4 regions of the Paenibacillus sp. FSL W7-1279 genome follow, and region 1 is predicted to be linked to each of the others. Evidence: riboswitches for the same ligand, from Rfam matches in the RefSeq annotation. Region 1 holds a riboswitch; each other region holds the start of a gene.

Evidence for each region. Region 1 has a riboswitch for thiamine pyrophosphate ahead of tenA (thiaminase II). Riboswitches for the same ligand answer to the same signal wherever they lie in the genome.
Region 2: another riboswitch for thiamine pyrophosphate. It lies ahead of MKY82_RS22800 (YkoF family thiamine/hydroxymethylpyrimidine-binding protein); the one in region 1 lies ahead of tenA (thiaminase II).
Region 3: another riboswitch for thiamine pyrophosphate. It lies ahead of MKY82_RS03175 (ABC transporter substrate-binding protein); the one in region 1 lies ahead of tenA (thiaminase II).
Region 4: another riboswitch for thiamine pyrophosphate. It lies ahead of MKY82_RS28460 (ECF transporter S component); the one in region 1 lies ahead of tenA (thiaminase II).

The regions. Positions count from the first base shown of each region.
Region 1 is NZ_CP150215.1:1,393,214-1,397,517, reverse strand. Features, by position in the region: gene thiD (bifunctional hydroxymethylpyrimidine kinase/phosphomethylpyrimidine kinase) at 1-683, opposite strand, end outside; gene thiM (hydroxyethylthiazole kinase) at 680-1,522, opposite strand; gene tenA (thiaminase II) at 1,575-2,261, opposite strand; TPP riboswitch at 2,401-2,504, opposite strand; gene MKY82_RS05965 (VOC family protein) at 2,767-3,267, shown strand; gene MKY82_RS05960 (hypothetical protein) at 3,411-3,668, shown strand.
Region 2 is NZ_CP150215.1:5,074,552-5,078,855, forward strand. Features, by position in the region: gene MKY82_RS22790 (ABC transporter permease) at 1-234, opposite strand, end outside; gene MKY82_RS22795 (nitroreductase family protein) at 765-1,367, shown strand; TPP riboswitch at 1,553-1,655, shown strand; gene MKY82_RS22800 (YkoF family thiamine/hydroxymethylpyrimidine-binding protein) at 1,740-2,345, shown strand; gene MKY82_RS22805 (YjcZ family sporulation protein) at 2,418-2,516, opposite strand; gene MKY82_RS22810 (nucleotidyltransferase domain-containing protein) at 2,634-3,332, opposite strand; gene MKY82_RS22815 (class I SAM-dependent methyltransferase) at 3,477-4,199, shown strand.
Region 3 is NZ_CP150215.1:746,623-750,926, reverse strand. Features, by position in the region: gene MKY82_RS03185 (GGDEF domain-containing protein) at 1-555, opposite strand, end outside; gene MKY82_RS03180 (VOC family protein) at 788-1,171, shown strand; TPP riboswitch at 1,343-1,454, shown strand; gene MKY82_RS03175 (ABC transporter substrate-binding protein) at 1,569-2,600, shown strand; gene MKY82_RS03170 (MTH1187 family thiamine-binding protein) at 2,693-2,986, shown strand; gene MKY82_RS03165 (ABC transporter permease) at 2,983-3,738, shown strand; gene MKY82_RS03160 (ABC transporter ATP-binding protein) at 3,792-4,304, shown strand, end outside.
Region 4 is NZ_CP150215.1:6,284,676-6,288,979, reverse strand. Features, by position in the region: gene MKY82_RS28470 (SDR family oxidoreductase) at 330-1,184, shown strand; gene asd (archaetidylserine decarboxylase) at 1,260-2,063, opposite strand; TPP riboswitch at 2,228-2,340, shown strand; gene MKY82_RS28460 (ECF transporter S component) at 2,431-3,060, shown strand; gene MKY82_RS28455 (ABC transporter ATP-binding protein) at 3,053-4,304, shown strand, end outside.

The DNA.
Region 1 (4,304 bases):
TTATGGCTGGCGGTTCTTGTTTGGCGATACGTACTTTCGGACTGAGACAACTCTTCCTGCTGCGTACCCGCCGCCATAGCTGATCCCCTGTCTCTTTCGTGATCCGCAACTTCACCGCCGCCGGTCATTCCCTCGTCATGGCCGCCTTTGATCACAACGATCTTGGGCCCCAGATCCTGGATACGTCTCGCCGCTTCCTTCCGATCTTCCTTCGTGCGGATACGCATCCCCGCCAATACTTCGGCCTCCGGTATATTGGGGGTGACAATTAACGCCAGCGGCAGCAAATCCTCTCTTAAAGCCTGCACTGCTTCGCTTTGCAGCAGCTCTGCTCCGCCCTTGGCGATCATCACGGGATCCACAACGACCTTCTCCCAGCCGAATGCCCGGATCCGGTCAGCAGCCAGGCGAATGATCTCGGCATTGAACAGCATGCCTGTCTTCAATGCATCGACTCCGAGGTCCGAGCCAACCGCTTCAATCTGCTCCGCGGCTGCTTCGGGAGGCAGCGGATATACGCCGTGAACCCCCAATGTGTTCTGCACCGTGATCGCCGTAATCGCTGACATGCCGTATACGCCGAGCTCCTGGAAGGTTTTCAGATCAGCCTGAATGCCGGCACCGCCGCCGCTGTCAGACCCCGCAATCGTCAGTGCCCGAGGAACGTGAGACTTGCTGCTCATCGTGCGCCACCTGCAGCGGACGCTTCCGCTTCCCGGACAGCGGCATAGCCCTCCAGCGAGCCCGGATGAAGCTTTGCCAGCTCATCCAGGAAAGCAATCTGGAAGCTTCCAGGTCCCTGGTCCGCGGTTCGCTCTGCAGCTCTCGCCGCCGCGGCCCCGTAGAAGGCCAGGCCCGCCGTACCGGCAAGCAGCAGGTTTGCTTCCACTGCGGCAAAGGCACCCAGCACCGAGGTCAGCAGGCACCCTGCACCGGTTACCTTCGTGAGGAGAGCATCCCCGCCGGTAATGATACGTACCTCGTTTCCATCGGTAATCACGTCCTCTTCACCGGTAATGGCCACGATCGTGCCTACTTCGCGCGCAGCCCGCACGGCCAGCTCGGCATGATCACTGCCCGTGCTGTTGCCAGCGTCTACGCCTTTGATCTCGCGGGCCTCCCCGACAAGGTGAGCGACTTCAGCCGCATTCCCGCGCACGAGCGACACCTTCACCTCGCTTAGAATCCGCAGCGCCGACTCCGTCCGAAAACGGGTTGCTCCCGCACCGACCGGGTCCAGCAGGACCGGCACGCCTTGTGCGTTCGCCGATTGTCCAGCTATGATCATCGCATCCACAAGCTCGCGGTTCAGCGTGCCGATGTTCAATACGAGCGCGCCTGCGATGGCGGCCATATCTGCCACTTCCTCCGGCGCGTAAGCCATGACCGGCGACGCGCCCAGCGCGTACAAGCCGTTAGCCGTAAAATTCGTAACCACCACGTTCGTCATGTTGTGAACGAGGGGGCTCGTCTGCCGTACCTTTGTTAAAAGCGCCGAAACTTCATTTTCCCATGTATGCATATGAATCAGCCTCTCTTCGCTATATTGGAATTTATGAGCTAGTTAGGTCTCCTTACAGCACCGCAGCCTGCAGCGGCACCGGCCATTCCTCCTGCTTATAAGCCATATCCCAAAACATATACTCCAGCTGGCAGCTCAGCATAAAATGCTCCTTCATCCGTTCTCGCTCGGCTGCCGTCGCACGCTCCGCCCATTCATCGACACGGCTGCAGAACTTGGCTGTCGCGTCTTCCCCCCGGTTGCCGTAGAAATAAATCCAGTCGTAGAACGGATGGGATTCATCCGGCTTCACTTCATCCAGCAGCTTGCGGCCAATCTCCAGGTAGGTCCACGGGCAAGGCAGCAGTACGGCCATAATCTCGCCCAGACTGCCCTCATGCGCCACCGTCAGCATATGACGGATATAGTGATGCGCGGACGGAGCCAGCGGATAGCCTTGAAGCTCTTCGTAAGTCACCCCGGCGGCTGCGCAAAAATTCTGATGCGGATGCACCTCGCTATGCAGGATGAATGAGATTTGTTCGTTAAAGGTTGCGATCTCTTCGCGGCTGGTCGATTTGGATATGGCGATGCCGTAAATTCGCATGTAGGCGTTCAAATACTCAAAATCCTGCTTCACATAGTGGATCAGTTGTTCCCGCGCCAGTTTCCCCTCGGCAATGCCTTTTACAAAGGGATGATCGAAGATTGCTTGAAAAATGCCTCCCGCCTGCTGACGGAGCTCTTGCGTAAAACTCATTTTTGTCCCCTCCTCCAACATATTGAAGAGCAGGAAGTCCATAAGACACGACTTTCCAGGCAACGCTAAAAAGCCGCCCCGAAAACTGGAGCGGCTTCGTCAACAAGCCCGAGTGCGCCAAAAACGCACCAAGACCTTATATACGAAGGCTCCACTTTCCTACGCTAGTACGAACTAGATCAGGTTCAAAGGGTCCAAGATACGCTCTTGTCTCAGCCGCTAACGGCTCCCCTAGTGGACTTCCTATTCTTTTGTCTAATACTGTACATAGGTTTGTAGATGCTGTCAAACGTTAACGGTTCGCGGACAGAACCCCACGTGCGAAATCTTCCGTGATCGGTGGATCATGATGTTGTACGGTGGCAGATGTCTTTCGCGAATAAAAAACGCCGGCTACCCAACACTTGTTTCAGAAACACTGACGCTGGGTTGTCATGTATTCCCCTACATAATGAGTACATAAACGTTATTCAAAAAAATGAAGTTTAAAGGAGCGAGCTTATTTATGACGAACCCATCAAAAGCGGTTAACCCCATTCCGGATGGCTACACCTCCGTGACACCGTGGATCATCTCAAGAAACTCCGCAGCGCTGATTGAATTCCTGGAGCAGGCTTTTCAAGCCGAAGAGTTAGCCCGCGTCTATGTTGACGATGGTGTCATCGGCCATGCCGAGGTGCGAATCGGGGATGCCGTCGTCATGATGTTTGACGCGAAGCCGGAATGGCCGGATAGCCCGGCGTACCTCCGCTTATATGTTGAGGATTGCGATGCTGCTTACCAGCAAGCGCTCGCCGCAGGAGCCGTCTCGGTGACGGAGCCAACGAGTTTGTTCTTCGGCGACCGGGTGGGACGGGTACGGGACCCGTTCGGCAACTTATGGTGGATTCAGACGCGAATGGAGGACCTCACGCCCGAAGAGATGGAACGACGCGCCCAAGACCCGGATTACATGAAAGCAATGACCTATGTTGCCGGAGCGGAAATCGTGGTGAAGATTTCGTAACAAGGTGAAGGGAAGCAAAAGCGTTATTTCAGGGAGAACATGGGTGGTTCGGTTCCCCAGGGGTATGCTTGGATGGCTGTCGATTATGATCGATGTAGGGACCGGGTAACTCAGAGTAGCTATGGTTTAGAGGTAGAAACTGGGTGAACACAGAGTATGTAGCTGCTGCTGGGATTGATGCTACTGGGATTGGTGCTACTGCTGGGATTGGTGCTACTGCTGGTATTGATGCTACTGTTGGTATTGATGCTACTGCTGGGATTGATGCTACTGCTGGTATTGATGCTACTGCTGGTATTGATGCTACTGCTGGTATTGATGCTACTGCTGGTATTGGTGCTACTGCTGGTATTGGTGCTACTGCTGGTATTGATGCTACTGCTCGAGGGCAAGCGGACTGAGGATACGTTATTTAGCTGAAAAGGCGTAATTTTTGAGAGCTAACGGACACCAGATACGCTATTTCTAGAATATGATGGTAAATAGGCACCTTTTTGCGGTAATAAGAGATCCTGTGTCCGTTAGATTTAAGAATTGGGACCGAATCAGGCAAATAAGGGAACTGGTGTCCGTTAAGGCTACTTCTAGGCTACTCCTGATCTTGGTGCTACTTCTGGTATTGGTGCTACTGCTGGTATTGATGCTACTGCTGTATTGGTGCTACTGCTGGGCTTGGTGCTATTACTGATCTTGATGCAGCTACTAGTCTAGTGCGACTGCTCGGAGGGCAAGCGGACTGGGGATACGTTATTTAACTGAAAAAGCGTAATTTTCGAGAGCTAACGGACACCAGATACGCTATTCATAGAATATGATGGCAAATAGGCATCTTATTGCGGTAATAAGAGATTCTGTGTCCGTTAGATTTAAGAATTGGGACCAAATCAGGCAAATAAGGGATCTGGTGTCCGTTAACAGGTGGCCTTGTTACTAACTGCAGGTATTGAGGCTACTTCTAGGCTACTGCTGGTCTTAGTGCTACTGCTGATCTTAGTGCTACTACTGATCCTGGTACTACTGCTGGTATTGGTTCGACT
Region 2 (4,304 bases), 3.7 Mb from region 1:
GGTGGGCGATACGAACTTATTGCGGCTGAGCTGCTGCATGATCAATCCGCAGATGCTCATGCTGACACCCGCCAATATGAGACTGACAAGCCTAGGAATCCGGCTGACAAGCATAATATGCTGTTGTTGTTCTGTCATCGAGAACAATTGCAGTGGCGAGATATCCTTAACTCCAATAAATAATGAGATTATCGAGAGTACCACAACGGCTGCAAATAAGTATCTAATCTTCATGGCTCTTCCTTCTATGCGTATGTCTCTAAATACCCGGGATCATGCAATTTCCGTCACCATTCTCATTGAGATTGATTATCAATCGCGTTCTGATATGCATTATATCATCCTCATTCTGGCTCGACAAGTATAATTGAGAATCAAAATCAATTAAATTGTTCATACAAGTATATTTTGTTCATGAATTGTTCATAATATGAAGTTAGGTGGAGACATAGCTTTTATCCTCAGGACAGAATCACACTTTGGTTAAGTCTCCCTTTAATGCAGCTTCTGCAATAATGAGACTTCTCTAAAAACGACTGTTTCAATTCTTATTAAATGGATAAGAAAAATTATATAAATTCGTTGACAATTCCTCTAAGTTATATTAATATCCTAACAGAATTATTATTTCTAACTAAACGTAAGTTAATGTGGAATAATAATTGGTTTTATGGCTAATAACGAAAAATGCATATTTGCTTGTAGTAAGGGACATCTTCTAATCAGGCGTATGCAAATTCGATTACACCAGGAGGTTTTTTTCAATGTCTAAAGATTTTTCAGCTGCACTCAAAAATCGCCGTTCTTATTACGGGATTAGCAAAGAATCCGTTATCTCGGACGAGCGTATTCAGGAGATCGTAAACGAAGCGGTTAAATATACTCCGTCTTCTTTCAACTCCCAAAGTGCACGCGTCGTTGTATTGCTTGGCGAACAGCACGATAAACTGTGGAACATCACGGAAGGCATCCTGAAGGAAGTTGTTGGCGATGAAGAAGCATTCAAATCCACTGCCGACAAAATGGCTTCATTCCGCGCTGGTTACGGTACGGTACTGTTCTTCGAGGACAATAACGTCATTGCCGGGCTGCAACAAAGCTTTGCCGCTTATGCCGACAATTTCCCGGTTTGGTCCAACCAATCCAACGGCATGCTGCAATTTGTAGTATGGACATCCCTTGAAGCAGAAGGTCTGGGCGCATCCCTGCAGCACTACAACCCGCTGATCGACGAAAAAGTAAAAGCCGAATGGAACGTCCCGGAAAGCTGGAAGCTGATTGCTCAAATGCCTTTCGGTAAGCCGGTTGCTGAACCAGGCGAAAAAGAATTTGCACCGCTTGAAGATCGCGTGAAAGTATATAACTAATCAAACAGATGAAAAAAGCCGCCTCCCTAAGTTCCTGCAAATGGGACAGGCGGTTTTTTTTATAATGGGCAAAGATTGAAAAACCGATGGCAAAACGATACAATTACACAGGTAAGAACCCTCGAACTTCTACGATAACATGAAGCTCCGGGGCAAATCTTGCGGTAACCAACTACATAAGATGTTGGCTGTACTAGGGGTGCCATGTGCTGAGAGACGGCGGGCTGCCGTTAACCCTTATCACCCGATCTAGGTCATACTAGCGTGGGGAAGTGTAGCATTTATGTTTATTTCTTTTCGTAGGCATAACTGCACCTTCTTCATGGGGTGCGGTTTTTTTGCGTGGACTTATATAATGGGGAGGAAATGAAAATGAATGAGCTTGTTTGCGGAACCAGCCGGATCGTCGGATGCCGGTTCTCGGTATTTCCCATGACAGACCGGTTTGTGGAGGTCATCCTGGGCGCGCTGCAATCTGTGGATGCGGGAAAGGTGTGGATTCAGACAGACGATGTGAGCACTTGTATTCGTGGACGTGCAGAGCATGTCTTTGATGTTACAAGAGCGATATTCGCCCATGCTGCGGCGAGTGGCGTGCACACTGTTTTTAATGGCACTTATTCCATTGGCTGCCCCGGAGATACGGACGCCGATGTATATATGACTGAGGATTCAACCCGCTTGAACAACGACATCGGAGAACATGCCGATATGGAGACTGCCTGCCAATTCGCTCTTTACCCCATGGGTACGGACAACTACATGGATGTCATCTACGGTGAAGTAAATCGTGCGAAGGCAGCCGGTACGTTCGCCGGAAGCGTTCATTACGCCAGCCGGTTGGACGGTTCCTTATCCCGGGTGTTCGGGTCTCTTGAAGAGGCGTTTTTGCATGCGATCCAATCCGACAGCAGCCATCTGGTCATGACTGCAGTGGTGTCCGCTCACAGCCCCTCGGTTAAAGCCGCATCGAATTGAGTTCGATTGAGGCAGACAAAAGCCCGGCATGCGCCGGGCTTTTCTGTCACTACTGCCAAGAATCTTGACGGTTTAAACCCAAGCACTCAAGATGATTACGAGCAGGATAAAGAGAACCAAAATAATTCCTACTGAATTGCCATATTCACCGCCGCCATATACTCCGCTCATGAAGATCCCCTCCTGGATTTAAAGTATGCCGTGATGTAATCACACTATTATAGTATTTACCGCGCCTTGCTAGCGTCACGGCTAATGTACCTCTCTTTATCTATTGGCATCGATATTTTATTCCTCATAACCGATGAGAAGTTTCCCTCCGTACGGACGGAGCATTTCCTCGGTAAATGCCATTAGAACAGAAGGATCATCTTGGCGATACATCGCCGCGAGCGCTGTTTCCAATCGCTCTCCTAAAATTGTGTCAAAGCGGTTAAACAGGCGGAACAGCGTTTTCCCTTCACCCGTCCACTCCCGGTTCACCCTAAGTACAAAATCACAGAGAATCGCGGCTATTTTGTGCACCGTAAACCATTTTTCACCATCGCTTCGGGGACTCTTCAAGTCCAGCATGTACTCGGTTAGCACATAACGGTAGTCGTTAATATCGGTTATCGTCAAGGGCAGAGGTCCGTAATCCAAATCGCTTTGGGCTTCCGTCCGCACCTCTTCCCCCTCGGGCATAAGGCGCAGCACCGTCCCTTCTGCGATCATCCGCTGAAATGACGGATTCGCCGCGATCACTCCCTCGTCAAAATATTCGCGATAGGAGGATAAAGACAATATAAAGATTTCCGCGATCCATCCATGCGCCTCTATCGTCCTCCTGCTGAAATCATGACCCTCTCGTTCAAGGACCATAATGTCCAAATCGGATTGTTCATTATATTCGCCTCTGCTCGCGCTGCCGCCAAGCACGGCAAGCAAACAGTCGGGATAATCGTGTTGAATGACGCGTTCCGCTGCCTCTACCGGTTCCATCCTCATGACGTTTCCTCCATTATGACTCTGATCCTCCCGAAAAAAGGGCTCAAAATATCTAATTCAGCTAAAACCCTAAACGTACCTGAATCATATGGTAAATAAACGATTACCCTCATGTTGATGACAAGGGAAGAAGGGATAGATGAGATGAACTACATTCATATGCTCTCTAAATTAGGCATGGGCAGTGCCCACCCGGGAGGATTCGAGGCAACCCTCAGAATGCTGAAGAATTATCCCATTCAACCGGGCAGCCGCATTCTGGAGGTGGGGTGCGGAACTGGCAGAACCGCATGCCATCTTTCAGAGATGGGGTATCAAGTGACAGCTATTGATCTGAACGAAAATATGATCAAAAAAGCACGAGCACGAGCCGAAGCGATGGAAATCGACGTGCAGTTCCATCAAGCCGATGTATGCGCATTGCCTTTCGAGGACAATCAATTTGATCTGATCATGGCCGAGTCTGTTACCGTATTTACGGATACTTCGAAGTCGCTGCCCCAATATTACCGCGTTCTGGATCGCGGAGGCGTCCTGCTGGACAGAGAATTACTGCTAGATAAGCCCATGCCGGAAGCAAAGCTTCAGGAACTGCTCGAATTCTTCGGAATACCTAATCTGATGATGAGAGAAGAATGGGAGGAATCCCTCTTGGCTTGCGGGTTTAAACAGGAAGAAATTCTGGAGTACAATCACTTCAATGAGCAGTTAAAGGAAGAGCAGACACGTCATCTGGATACATTTGAACAGCGCGATAAAGGACTCCTGTTCGATGTTGCGCTCTGGGAAACGCTGTTCAAGCATGATCGCATGATTCTGGATAATACCGATTATCTCGCTTCCGCCTTATTCCGGGCAGTAAAATAGAACCTTTTCACATCTATGCATCAAGTGGGGATTCGCATATTTGCTACGTATCCCCTCTCTTTCCTCATTTTCAGTTCTTTCGACCTAATCCAACACTTTTTGTCA
Region 3 (4,304 bases), 650 kb from region 1:
CACCAGCGTAAAAAAAATAAGTACCATTGCGCACAGGGGATACAGCATGTCCACCCAAAGGTTTCCCCATACTGCCTCATGGGCCAGACCCTGAAGCTCAGGCTTGATGAAATATTCCCACCCTACTGTCATGACGGCTATGCCAACAATCACGATATCCAGCATAAACCGGAGCCCCCGAAACGAACCTTGAACATGCCGGAATAAATAAATGAGAGAACTTGCGAACAGAATGAGTTCAAGTCCCCAGAATAAGTGGGTTAGGATCGGCGAGAAAGCGCTCTCTTTTTCAAACCAAACATAACAAGCGTGAATGATTCGTGCCGCTGCATCCCCCATTAATCCGAGACTCACAATAAGCCAAAACCTGCGAAGATGAACCTCATAACGCCGACTAATCCGCATTAAATAAACGGAGGCGGCTGCAGGAGGAATAATGACTAGAACACGCTGAAGCGATAAAGCCTCAGGCATCCACAGAGCAATCATGATCTGAATGAATGCATATATCATGGCGAGTCGAATCCACAGATGATCTGCTGGAGTTGGACTCATAAGCATTCCTCCTCGGCCAAAGGGTAAGCTGGATCACTTTCATATGTTAGGTCTTTTGAATTAATCTTTCTATTTCTCATGATACTTTTTACCCACCCAAAAGTAAAGATGAGGAAATGAAAGAAAAATCATCTGTATCAGCCCTGCATGAACACAACTCCCACTTGACGTATAGGGATTATGTGATAATATTTCAGTCATATCTCATATGGATCGGAAAGGGTGTTGAACCATGTCACAGAAACGATTAGATCATGTTGGTATTGTTGTCCGGGACCTAGAAGCTACAATCGCCTTCTATACATCCGTAGTCGGACTAGAACTAAAGGATCGCCTGACCCATACGAATGGCGTCATCCAGCTGGCGTTCCTCGGATTTAACGGCAGCAACGAGACGGAAGTCGAGCTTATTCAGGGATACAGCGACACGCTGCCAGCGGAGGGCACCGTTCATCATTTTGCAGTCAGCACGGATAACATTGAAGAGGAATATGCCCGGGTTCAAGGACTTGACGTTCCTCACTTGGACGAGGAGATCGTGACGCTCCCGAATGGTTTCCGTTATTTCTTCGTTCATGGTCCCGAAGGGGAATGGATTGAGTTCTTCCAGCGCTAACCTCAATATAGAAGCCTTATTCAAATCCTTTATTCCGTGAAAGGTTCATAGGATTAATTAATCCTTCCCATGGCAAGTGTTCTGAGCAAAGACCTGCCTCGTTCGCGCTCCTTCGAACTAGACAGGTCTGGTGTGTTAGGACTATAATAGCGGATGTAATGATCAAAACTTCATAAATACCGGGGGAGCTGGGATATAGCCGGCTGAGAGTGTATCCGATATGATACTGACCCTTACACCTGATCTGGGTAATGCCAGCGTAGGAAGCCCATGTTTGCGGCAGCTATTTATTTGCCGTGGTATACACTTACGCCGTCATGCGTCCTGATATCATCAGGGCGTTTTTTTTGTGGAGTTGCGAGGTAATAGAAAGAGAACTCAAAGGAGAGAAGAAACGATGAAGAAGGGAAGATGGATTCCGCTGCTTCTCGCTTGCGTCCTGCTGATGGTCGCGTCCGGATGCGGCACAAGCGGACAGAACAAAAAGACAGGTGCCGAAGGTGAAGGCAGTCAGACTTCCGGGAAACTCCGTGACGTGCATCTGATGCTCGATTGGTCCGCCAATACGAATCACACCGGCCTGTATGCAGCGAAGGAGCTTGGGTATTATGAGGAAGAAGGGCTTAATGTCCAGATCGTCCAGCCGGGAGCAGGCGGAACGGATACGCTGGTCGCATCCGGAAACGTGCCGTTTGGCATCAGTTATCAGGAAGGCGTAACGCTGGCCAGAACCCAAGGCTTGCCGCTCGTTTCCATTGCAGCGATCATTCAGCATAATACGTCCGGCTTTGCCGCCCCCAAGGACAAAGGCATCGTGAAGGCAGGCGATTTTGAAGGAAAATCCTATGGCGGCTGGGGCTCGCCTGTGGAGGAGGCCGTCATGAAATCCATCATGGAGATCGATGGCGCCGATGTCAGCAAGGTGAATATGGTCAATATGGGCGATGCCGATTATTTTACGGCCGTCAAACGCGACATTGATTTTGCCTGGATCTTCTATGCTTGGACGGGGATTGAAGCCGAGCTTCGCAATGAACCGCTTGACATGATTTATGTGAAGGACTACTCCGAGCAGCTTGATTATTACACACCAGTGATCGTGACGAACGAGAAGCTGATCCAGGAAGACCCCGAGCTTATCAAAGCGTTCATGCGGGCGACTTCAAAAGGATACGACTATGCGATTCAACATCCTGAAGATGCGGCAGCTCTGCTTACGAAGGCGGTTCCTGACCTCGATGCCGAACTGGTTCTCGCCAGCCAGAAATGGCTGAGCCCCCGTTATCAGGATGATGCATCCCGCTGGGGCGAACAGAAAGCCGAAGTATGGTCGGGATATGCAGACTGGATGTTTGAGCGTAAGCTGCTGGAGAAGGAACTTGACGCGGACCGCGCATTCACCAATGATTTTTTACCGGAGCAGCCATAAGGCTATTTTTATTTAAAAAGAAGAAAGTCGGCCTTTGCAAAAGGCTGCCTTTCTTCCAATACATTATAGCTTGCACGAAAGGATGAGTTTACATGGCGAATACACTTTTGAGCATTCAAGTGATACCGAGAACGCCAAACGGGGCCGACAGCATCCCTTATGTAGATGAAGCGATTAAGGTCATTCAGGAATCAGGCGTGAAATACGAGGTTCATGCACTCGAAACGACCATGGAAGGTGAGCTCGCCGAGCTGCTCAAGATCGTGGAGCGCATGCATGAAGCGCTGGTGAATGCGGGAAGTCCCAGCATCATATCCCAAGTTAAAATCGCTCATCATCCCAGCGGCATCAGCATGGATAAGCTGACTGAGAAATACCGTCCATGAGAAGCTGGTGGAGTTCGGTTTGGCCGCCCGTTGTGGCGGTCCTCTTCTTTTTGGTGGTATGGCAGGCCGCAGTATCTATATTCGACATTGAACCTTTTATTCTGCCTGCGCCGACGGCCATCGGGCATGAGGCCGTTACCGGAGCTTCCGGTCTCTTCCAGCATACAGCGGCCACCCTGCAATTAACCTTGGTCGGATTTATGATCGGTACGGCGATCGGCCTAGTCATCTCGCTGGCACTGCACATGGTTCCTTTTCTCAAAACCGCTCTTTATCCACTTCTTATTCTTAGCCAGAATGTGCCGACAATCGCCCTAGCCCCGCTTCTCATGATTTGGTTCGGCTTCGGCATGCTGCCCAAGGTTATCGTGATTACGCTGGTCTGCTTCTTCCCCGTCGCTGTTGCGGCACTGGACGGACTGGCCCGTACTGACCGAACCATGATGAACTACATGCAGATGGCGGGGGCTACCTCTTGGCAAATTTTCAGCAAGCTGGAGCTGCCGCATGCCCTTCCCTCCATCTTCTCCGGGATTCGAATTGCGGCCACCTATTCGGTCATGGGTGCGGTTATCGGGGAATGGATCGGCTCGGACCGGGGAATCGGTTACTACATGATGCTGCAAAAATCCGGCTACCGCACGGATCGGGTGTTTGTTGCCATCCTGGTCATCGTCCTGCTCAGCCTGCTGATGGTGCTGCTGATCACTCTGCTGGAGAAGCGGCTCATCCGCTGGAATCGAAAAGGTTGAGTCTCCGTGAATAGACGTAACGAATCTTATATGATAGGAGGCCATTTGTCGATATGACACATCAAGTACCCCTGACGGTCCAGGACGGGGCTGACCCGTCGGCTGCGTCGGTCTCAACCGCACCTGCCCTCGAGGTTCGCACCCTTCGAAAAACCTTCCGCGACCGGCGCAGCGAAGTGCATGTGCTGGATGGCCTTTCGCTTCAAGTACAACCCGGGGAATTCGTCTCCTTAATCGGTCCCTCAGGCAGCGGAAAGAGCACCCTCTTCCATATCATTGGGGGGTTAACAGCTCCGGATGCAGGCTCTGTCCTCATGGACGGTCAGGACGTGACCGGGGAAAAAGGCCGCATCGCCTATATGCCTCAACAGCCGGCCCTATTCCCTTGGCGTACGGTGGAGGACAATGTGCTCCTTCCCGAGGAGCTGAGAGGCACCTCGAAAGCCGCTGCCAGGGAACATGCCCGCAGCTGGATGGAACGCGCCGGACTCAGCGGCTTCGAAAAGGCCTATCCGCACACCCTCTCTGGCGGAATGCAGCAGCGGGCGGCTTTTCTGCGCGCACTG
Region 4 (4,304 bases), 2.6 Mb from region 1:
TTGGAATAAGCATCGGAGCATAGGCTCCACTTTGTGGGGCATTTTGTATTGGGGTCCCGCAAAGTATTTGGAATAAGCATCGAAGCATAGGCTCCACTTTGTGGGGCTATTTAATGGATGTACATGGGAATAGGGAGTCTGTCTGATTACGTTGTAAAAGGGTGCATATACGGATAGGGACTCTGTTGGCATTGCGAAAATTTGTTATATTAGGGATATGTATAAAGCGCTAAACGCAGGGTTGTAATGGACCGGACAGGCAGTTCGGATAACGGAAGGGTGACGGGTGTGACGGAGAGAGCGGCATTGGCGGAGCAAGCGGTGATCTGGTGGTAACGGCGGGAGCAGGAAAGGTTGCGCTGATCACGGGCGCGTCGAGCGGGTTCGGACTGCTCATCAGCTTGGAGCTGGCAAAAGCGGGCTATGACGTGGCAGCGGGTCTGCGCAGGCCGGAGGCGGCTGCAGAGCTGATGACCCGAGCCGAACAAGCAGACGTTGTCAAACGCATTCACGTATTCCAGCTGGATATATGCTTAGAGGAACAAGTCAAGGCTGCTGCTTGGGAGTTAGAGCAGAAGTTCGGCCGCTTGGACGTGCTGGTGAACAACGCCGGCGAAGCGGTAGGCGGCATGGTGGAGGAAGTACCGCTCAGCGGCTGGCGCAAGCAGTTGGAGACGAATTTTTTCGGGACCGTATCGGTAACGCAGCATATGCTCCCGCTGCTGCGCAAGACCGGACGATCCAAAATCATTCTCATGAGCAGCATTAGCGGCGTGGTCGGCTTTCCGGGTTATGGTCCCTATGCGGCATCCAAATTTGCGCTGGAGGGGTTTGGTGAGAGCCTGTCCATGGAGTTGATGCCCTTTGGCATCGATGTCGTACTGATCCAGCCCGGTGCCTATGGCACGCCGATCTGGAATAAAAGTTTTGGGGAGCTTACGGTAAAGGAAGGATCACCCTACAGCGGTCTGCTGAAGGGCGTGCTGGACTATTCCGAGCGGACAGCCAGGGGAAGCGGGGATCCGCAGGAGGTAGCCAGGCTTGTGGCAAACATTGCGTCCATGTCCAAACCGAGGTTCCGCTATACGCTGCCCCGAGGTACGCGGCTGACCGCATGGATCAAGGGCGTGCTGCCGGATCGGCTGTTTCAGCGGATCGTTTATCGGATGCTGGACAGGCGTTAATCATTCATGCAGCGAATGATTCATGGCCTTAACTTGTCATGCGATGCTTGGTGAAGCTTGTTAAGGTGAATGGCGTTACCCTCTTCTGGTTGGGGACGGGTGTAGCAAACCAAGCAGCTCTCCCATCTTCACCTTGGAGCCGGGTTCCAGGTCACCGCGCGGAGTAAACGTGCCGTTCTCTGTCAGAAGCACGACGGTAGAGCCGAATTCAAAGTACGCGAGTTCATCGCCGATCTCGTATTTCTTCACGTTCTCGTCAGCATAACGGATGCTGCTCACGTTCATGGCTCCGACCTTCACGACGGCAACTTCGCCGAACTCATGCGCAATATAGGTAATGAGGCGCTCATTACGGCTGAGCACGTGCCGGATATGGGTCATCGCAAAATCGTTCACGGGGTAAACGCGTCCCTTTAGATGCTCGCTTTCCGCCTGAACACCGGTTACCGGGGAATGAATGCGATGATAATCGGTTGGGCTTAAATACAATACAAATGCGTAGCCGTTGATGTAATTTTCCATTCTCGGTGATTTGGCGAGCAGCTCGCTCAGGGTATAATCCTGTCCCTTGACGCTCAGAATGGTGCCGGCATTAACGGCGCACATTGCCGAAATCGTGGCATCGACGGGGCTTACCATGGCATCGGCGGTGTCGTCTATGGCGCGCAGGCCTATTTTTAACCGGCGGGAAAAGAATTCGTTCAGTGAGCGGTATTCGTGGATTTCTTTCTCCGCTTCATGCGCCGGAATTTGATAAATTCGTATGAATGCAGGTATTAGATGACGGCTCAGCCGGCTGTGGGAACAATGCCCCATGATTCGGGACAGCCACTTGCGGGAGGACAGCTCAGTCATCAGACGCAGCAATTGTTTAGCCATGTCATTCTCCTTTGTGCATAGGTGTCAGCAATAAACGTTGGTGGAAAAGCCAATCACTCTGATATTGACATAGAATGAGCTGGAAATCAATAAATAGCCATTTTTGAAAAAAGGTTCTTGCTAATTGGAGAACGAATGTGTATTTTAAGATTAACATGAAACCGAATAGGGAATACGGGGGCTTGAGTGAATCAGGCTGAGATTGCAGCTGTTATCCGCTGTTGACCGTTAATCTGAACTGGGTAATGCCAGCGTAGAGAATATCCGACCCTGCCTACATAGGGCCTATTTTTCCGTCTGCGCGTTTTCCAGACGGTTTTTTGTTGTGTTTACACAAAAATAGAGGTGGAGAGGGGAATGTGTGGTTATGGGAACATCTGTGCAAGAGAAGTTGGGGGTTCAGCCCCGAAAAGGGCTGCGGTTAAGCGATATTTTGGTGACGGTGCTGGTATCGCTGGTGCTTGGCGTCATTTATCACTTCTGGGGTTCGGTTTACAATCTGTTAAAACCGCTGTTCTTTGAAGCGGATGAGTTGTTATACGGAATGTGGTTCGCTGCAGCCACGCTTGCTTACTTGCTAATCCGTAAGCCGGGAGTGGCCATCATTGCGGAAGTGGCGGCTGCCCACGTAGAAGTGCTGTTTGGCAGCGGCTGGGGATTGACTCTGCTGCTGTATGGCCTCATTCAAGGACTTGGGGCAGAATTGGTATTCGCGGCGTTCCGTTATCGGAGCACCTCGGCGTGGACGCTGGCGATTGCCGGAGCAGGCGCAGCCATCGGATCGATGATCATGGACTTCTATTACAGCTATACCGATGACCTGCAGACGTGGATGTTCCTGGCCAAATACGGTATGCGAGTACTCAGCGGTGCCGTCATTGCAGGTCTGCTCATGCTCTTGCTGGCCAAAGCCTTGGACCGCACGGGCGTCACATCCCTGCTGCGTCCTGCGTCGAAGAAGGATTACGAAGCACTGGATGATCCGCGCCATGTCTAATGCCACGGTTAGCCTGGTTCCGGCTCAGTCCGCTGAGATGGTTTCGGAACCGGCCGTGTATGTGGAGGGATTGCGTCTGAAGTATCCGGGCGAGGAGCGACTGATGTTCAAAGACCTCTCCTTCTCGGCTGTCCGCGGGGAGAAGGTGCTGCTGCTCGGTCCGAGCGGCTGCGGCAAATCCACGCTGCTGCAGGTGCTTAGCGGGATGATTCCCCGCGCAACGGAGGTGCCGATGAAATGCGAGTCGCAGCTGGTTCCGCGCTCTTGGGGGTATGTATTCCAAGATCCGGATACCCAGTTCTGCATGCCGTACGTGGATGAAGAGCTGGCTTTCGTACTGGAAAATCTAAGTGTCCCCCGCCATGAGATGAAGGAGCGGATGCAAGCGGCGCTCCGCGAGGTGGGGCTTGATCTTGAGGAGCTTCATATGCCGATCGGGCATTTGTCCCAAGGCATGAAGCAAAGGTTAGCGCTGGCTTCGGCTCTGCTGCTGGAGCCGGAGGTGCTGTTCCTTGACGAGCCATCTGCCTTGCTCGACCCGGAAGGAAGGGAGCAAATCTGGTCGGCGGTGAAGGCCGTATCGGAAGGGCGGACACTGATCATCGTGGAGCACCGGATCGAAGAAATGGCCAGATACGTGGATCGTGTCGTGCTGTTCAGCCCGGATGGCGTGATTCTGGGCGAAGGTCCTCCGGCAGCGATATTCGCAGAATTCGAGCGGGAACTCCAAGCCTATGGAATCTGGTATCCCGGCGTATGGGATGATTATGCGCAGACCCGGGCGGGCAGAGAGTTGTTTGCTCCGGTCGATGCGCTTGGCGATGAGCGGGGTAATCTCCTGCATGAGGCTGCTCCGCCGTATGCTCAACGTGGGGAGCCTGTCATTCAACTGGCGAATTTCAGGGGAATGAGATGGGATAAACCGGTCATCACGCTCCCTTCGGCCGAGGTGTTTCCGGGACAATTCATTGCGGTGGTAGGGCCGAACGGAGCAGGCAAAAGCTCGCTGCTGCTCAGTTTGATGGGGCTGCTTCGCGCCGAAGGGACCTATATGCTCTGCGGGGAAGAGGTCATTCAGGGCAAACGCAGGAAGGTTCGGAAGAAGAGAGAGCAGCAGCTGCGCCAAATCGGATTCGTGTTTCAGAATCCGGAGCTTCAATTCCTGACGGAGCGCATCGGCGATGAGGTGGTTTACTCGCTGCTGGTGGATCATGTGCCGCCGGAGGAAGCGAAGGCGCAGGCCG